DNA from 2 places in the Streptomyces sp. NPDC018263 genome. Region 1 is predicted to be linked to the other one. Evidence: riboswitches for the same ligand, from Rfam matches in the RefSeq annotation. Region 1 holds a riboswitch; the other holds the start of a gene.
What was found. A riboswitch is a leader RNA that binds a small molecule or an ion and turns the genes downstream of it on or off. The one in region 1 is predicted to bind cobalamin.
Positions count from the first base shown of each region.

Region 2: linked by a shared signal. The riboswitch ahead of metE (5-methyltetrahydropteroyltriglutamate--homocysteine S-methyltransferase) and the one ahead of ACZ3HQ_RS28360 (cobalamin biosynthesis protein) in region 1 are both predicted to bind cobalamin.

Region 1 is NZ_JBVHFA010000011.1:53,241-56,056, forward strand. Features, by position in the region: gene ACZ3HQ_RS28350 (inorganic phosphate transporter) at 1-1,051, shown strand, start outside; gene ACZ3HQ_RS28355 (hypothetical protein) at 1,079-1,300, shown strand; cobalamin riboswitch at 1,422-1,560, shown strand; gene ACZ3HQ_RS28360 (cobalamin biosynthesis protein) at 1,660-2,601, shown strand; gene ACZ3HQ_RS28365 (cobyric acid synthase) at 2,598-2,816, shown strand, end outside.
Region 2 is NZ_JBVHFA010000002.1:765,709-768,524, forward strand. Features, by position in the region: gene metE (5-methyltetrahydropteroyltriglutamate--homocysteine S-methyltransferase) at 1-1,507, opposite strand, end outside; cobalamin riboswitch at 1,672-1,889, opposite strand; gene ACZ3HQ_RS08365 (amidohydrolase) at 1,960-2,816, opposite strand, start outside.

The DNA.
Region 1 (2,816 bases):
TCTCGTCGACGAGACCGGCATCCGTCCCGAGGTCATCTTCGCGGCCCTGACCGGCGCGATCCTCTGGAACCTGCTGACCTGGCTGGTGGGCCTGCCGTCCAGTTCCTCGCACGCCCTGATGGGCGGCCTGGTCGGTGCCACCGTCGCCTCGGCGGGCTTCGGCGCCGTCCACGGCGACGTGCTGGTGACCAAGGTGCTGCTCCCGGCGGTGGCCGCGCCGATCGTGGCGGGCCTCGCCACGATGGTCGCCACCCGCCTCTCCTACGGCATCGGCGGGAACGGCGACACCACCGCGACCCGCAAGGGCTACCGCGCCGGCCAGATCGCCTCGGCCGGCCTGGTCTCCCTGGCGCACGGCACCAACGACGCGCAGAAGACCATGGGCATCATCACCCTCGCGCTGATCGCGGGCGGCGCCCTCTCCCCCGGCTCGAACCCTCCCACCTGGGTGATCCTCTCCGCCGGCCTGGCCATCGCGCTCGGCACCTACATCGGCGGCTGGCGCATCATCCGCACCATGGGCAAGGGCCTGACCGACCTGGAGCCCCGTCAGGGCTTCGCCGCGCAGACCAGCGCCGCGACCGCGATCCTGGCCTCCTCGCACCTCGGCTTCTCCCTCTCCACCACCCACGTCGTCTCCGGCTCGGTGATGGGCGCCGGCCTCGGCCGCAAGGGCGGAGTGGTCCGCTGGTCCACCGCCAGCCGGATGTTCGTCGCCTGGGCGCTGACCCTGCCGGCCGCCGCGCTGGTCGGCGCGGGCGCCGAGGCCGTGACCGGCCTGGGCGACTGGGGCACCGGACTGGTCGCGCTCTTCCTGATCGGCTCCAGCTTCGCCATCTGGAAGATCTCCCGCCGCGAGGTCATCGACCACACCAACGTCACCGCGGAGGAGTACGCGGAGCCGGCCGGTGTGGTGACCACCGCGATGGCCATGGTCACCCCGCCCCCCGTGGGCATCGTCGCGGACGACCTGACGGCCACCATCCCGGCCGCCGAGCCCCGTACGACCGAGCCCACCCCCGCCACCACCGCGCCGTCCGCCCGGGTCTGACCACCCGGCAACTGGAGGAACATCCCCATGAAGATCGACTGGGCGGCCCTCGGCTCCGTCTTCGGCGTCAGCCTCGTGGTCACGGTGGCCCTGGTGGGCCTGTTCACCCTCGGCGTCAGCGGCCTGGCCCGCCGCGAGCGCGCGGTGGCCACCGGCGGCTCGGCCCCGCTCGCGGTCACCGGCGCCTACGCCTGCTTCGCCGCCTGCGCGGCGGCGGTGGCGTACGGCTTCTACCTGATCGTCGCCTAGCGCCCGCACCCCGGAGGGCCCCCGCACGGCATGTGCCGTGCGGGGGCCCTCCGCTGTTCCCACCGGTGCCGGTGTGGGGCTCCACACACTCTTCTCCCGCAGGTCACAGGCAGGTTGACGGCCCTTCCGGGCACGTGGTGGACTTCGCGGGCCATGTACGGCGACAGCAGAGGAAGCCGGTGCGAATCCGGCGCGGTCCCGCCACTGTCACCGGGGAGAAGTCCCCGGGAGCCAGGAACTCTCGTCGCCGGTCTCGTCGAACCAGGGCGTGGACACCCTGAGTGAGGACTACCGTGATGCCCGGCCGTCGCCCCAGAACACGCACCAGGAACACCGGCACGCCCACGGCGAGCTAGCCGATGGGCGCCGATCGCTCGTACGCGTACGGTGCCGCCGCCGGCCTCCTCGGTGATCTCCTCCTGGGCGATCCCCGGCGCGGGCACCCCGTCGCCGCCTTCGGGCGGGCCGCCGGGCGCGTGGAGCGCGCGCTGTGGCACGACCACCGCGGCTGGGGCGCGCTGCACACCCTGGTGTGCGCCGGGGGCGCCACCGCGCTCGGCGTGGTGGCCGCACGCGCCGTACGTACTTCCTTCACCCGCTCCGCCGCGCTGACCGCCGCCGCCACCTGGGCCGTCGTCGGCGGTACCTCGCTCGCCCGCGAGGCGTCCGCCGTCGGCCGTGCCCTGGAGCGCGGCGACCTGGCGGCCGCGCGGGCCCGGCTGCCGCATCTGTGCGGGCGGGACCCCGAGGCGCTGGACGCCGACGCGATGGCGCGTGCCGTGGTGGAGTCCGTCGCGGAGAACACCTCCGACGCCGTGGTGGGCGCCCTGGTGTGGGGCGCGGTCGCCGGGGTGCCGGGGCTGCTGGGCTTCCGGGCGGTGAACACGCTGGACGCGATGGTCGGGCACAAGTCGCCCCGGCTGCTTCGCTTCGGCTGGGCCTCCGCCCGGCTGGACGACGTGGCCGGCTGGCCGGGCGCCCGCCTCACCGCCGTACTCGCCGTGCTCGCCGGGGACGACCCGCGCGGGGCGGTACGGGCCTGGCGGGCGGACGCGCACCGGCATCCGAGCCCCAACGCGGGCCCGGTGGAAGCCTCGTTCGCGGGCGCGCTCGGCGTCCGGCTGGGCGGCACCCTCTCCTACGGCGGCCGGGTCGAGCACCGGCCCGTGCTCAACGGCACCGGGCGGCCGGTCGAGGTCGCCGACATCGGACGGGCGGTACGGCTCTCGCGCCGGGTCGGTCTGCTCGCGCTCGGCGTCACCCTCGCCGGGCGCCTCATCAAAAGGGGGCGGGGCAGGTGAGCGGTGGTCTGCTGGTCGCGGGGACGACGTCCGACGCGGGCAAGAGCGTGGTGACGGCCGGGATCTGCCGGTGGCTGGTCCGGCAGGGCGTCAAGGTGGCGCCGTTCAAGGGGCAGAACATGTCCCTCAACTCCTTCGTGACCCGTGAGGGCGCGGAGATCGGGCGGGCGCAGGCCATGCAGGCCCAGGCGTGCCGGGTGGAGCCGACCGCGCTG
Region 2 (2,816 bases), on a different contig from region 1:
TGCGTTCGGCCTCGCCGTGTACCAGGACGTCCAGGCCGGTCTTCTCCTGGAAGGAGATCACCTCCTGGATCTCCGTCTTGATGCGCTGCTCGTACCCGGCCGTGTCGATCCGGCCCGCGCGCAGGTCGGCGCGGGCGGTGCGCAGCTCGCCGGTCTGCGGGAACGAGCCGATCGTGGTCGTCGGCAGCAGCGGCAGGCGGAGATGGGCGCGCTGGGCGGCGGTCCGCTCGGGGTACGCCTGCGCGCGGCGGGCGTCGGCTTCCGTGACGGCTTCCGCCCGCGCCCGCACGGCCGGGTCACGGGTGATGGGGGACCCGGCGCGGGACGCCAGGTCGGCCCGGTTCGCGGCGAGTTCGGCGGCGATCGCGTCCGTGCCGTGCGCCAGGCCCTTGGCCAGAGTGACGATCTCGGCGGTCTTCTGCCGGGCGAAGGCCAGCCAGCGCAGGATCTGCGGCTCGATGCCCCGCTCGGGGGCGGTGTCCAGCGGCACGTGCAGCAGGGAGCAGGAGGCGGCCACGTCGACCCGGTCGGCCAGCCCGAGCAGCGTGCCCAGGGTGGCGAGGGACTTCGACAGGTCGTTGACCCAGATGTTCCGGCCGTTGACCACACCGGCCACCAGCCGCTTGCCGGGCAGCCCGCCGACGGCGGCGAGCGCGTCCAGGTCGGCGGCCGCGGCCTCGGTGAAGTCCAGCGCCAGCCCCTCCACCGGGGCCTTCGCCAGCACCGGCAGGGCCTCGCCAAGACGGTCGAAGTAGGAGGCGACCAGCAACTTCGGCCGATCGGGGAGCGCGCCCAGATCACGGTAGGCCCGCTCGGCCGCGTTCAGCTCGGCCAGGGTGCGGTCCTGCACCAGCGCGGGCTCGTCGAGCTGGACCCACTCCGCCCCGGCCGCGCGCAGATCCGCCAGCACCTCGGCGTACACCGGGAGCAGCCGGTCCAGCAGGGTCAGCGGGTCGAAGTCGGCGGGGACACCGGGCGCGGGCTTGGCCAGCAGCAGGTAGGTGACCGGGCCGACCAGCACCGGCCGGGCGGTGAGGCCCAGAGCCAGGGCCTCCTTCAGTTCCGTGACCTGCTGGGCGGAGTCGGCGGAGAACACCGTGTCCGGGCCCAGCTCGGGCACCAGATAGTGGTAGTTGGTGTCGAACCACTTGGTCATCTCCAGCGGCGCGATGTCCTGCGTACCGCGCGCCATGGCGAAGTAGCCGTCCAGCGCGTCGGTCTCGACGGCCGCCCGGTGCCGCTCGGGGATCGCGCCGACCATCACGGTGGTGTCCAGCACATGGTCGTAGTACGAGAAGTCGCCGGTGGGGACCTCGTCGATACCGGCCTCGGTGAGCGCCTGCCAGGTGGTGCGGCGGAGGTCCGCCGCGGTGGCCCGGAGGGCGTCGGCGGTGACGCGGCCCTTCCAGTAGCCCTCGATCGCCTTCTTCAGCTCCCGGTCCTGGCCCTGACGCGGGTAGCCGTACACGGTGGACCGTGCTGCCGCGGCTGCGGACTTCGGTGTCACGGAGATCTCCTTCACGAGATGAATCCCTGAGGTCCCGGCGACGGGACGAGCACGTGAAGGGGTGACGGCCAGCCGGGCCCGGCCCGCGCGCCGCGGCGCGGTGGTCCGTCTGGTTGCGTACGCCGACCCGCCCTCGAGGTCACCGGAACTCCGTACGCGAGCGGGTCGCGCACGGGCAGTTGGCAGGTCTTCGGACTCGCGGGCGCGTCCTCCCAGGAGGACACCTACTGACCGTCGCTTCCCAGCTCCGTACGTCGGACCCAGTGCGTATGACGGCGGTCGTTCCCGCTCACCGCTGCGGGGCAGTCCCGGATTCCCACCGGGTTCCCTCTTGCGACACCCCGCCTGGCGGACGGGGCGAACCAGCTACGGGGACCAGCCTACGGGCCGTGACCGCGCGCCGCCGGTGCCGTCCGGCATCCGGATGGTGATCCGGGCCACGCGGGCCGGACTCACCTCCCCGCCGGGTCCAGTTGGGCCAGCGCGGCCGTGACCAGGGCGGCCGTGCCGGTGCCCAGGGTGAGGCGGACGCTCGGGAGATAGCGCGGGGAGTGGTTATGGGGGAGGCCGCGGAACTTCTCGGCGGGCCCGGTGCCGGGCGCCGCCGCCCACTGGGTGGGGCCGACCGAGCCGAGCATCCAGTAGGCGCCCCGGATGCCGGGCCGGCCGTGCAGATGGCCGCCCGCGCCGGTGAGCAGCGGGAAGTCCTCCGTCGCCGACGACGCGGGCCAGCCGGTGACGCGGGCGGCGCCGAAGGCGGCCTGGTGGGCGGCGCGCACGGCCGCCGTGACACCAGGGTCGGGGCGGGTGACGCCGGAGCGGGCCAGCTCGCGCACGGTCACCCGGGGTGCCGGCGCGGCCGAGGCGGCCTCCGCGCGCACCACCCGCTCCACCGCCGCCGTGCCGCGGACCAGCGCCGCCTCCGACAGGGCGCGGACGGTGACCCGCAGCTCGGCGCGGGTGGCTATGACGTTCCCGGTGCGCCCGGCGTCCCCGGCGCGCAGCGAGGACGCGGTGACCAGCAGCCGCTCCGCCGGGTCCGTCTCCCGGGCGGCGACGGCCGGGAGCCGGGTCACCGTCCCGGCCGCCGCCAGCAGCGGATCGGCCGTCAGATGCGGGGTGGCCGCGTGTCCGCCGTCCCCCTCGAAGACCACCTCCATGGTCACGCTGCCCGCCATCAGCGGCCCGTCGGCGTGCGCCACCATCCCGGCCGGGAAGGCGGCGGTGTGCTGGGCGAGGACCACGTCGGGGGCGGTGATCCGGTCGTACAGGCCGTCCTCCAGCATGGCGCGGGCACCGCTCAGCGTCT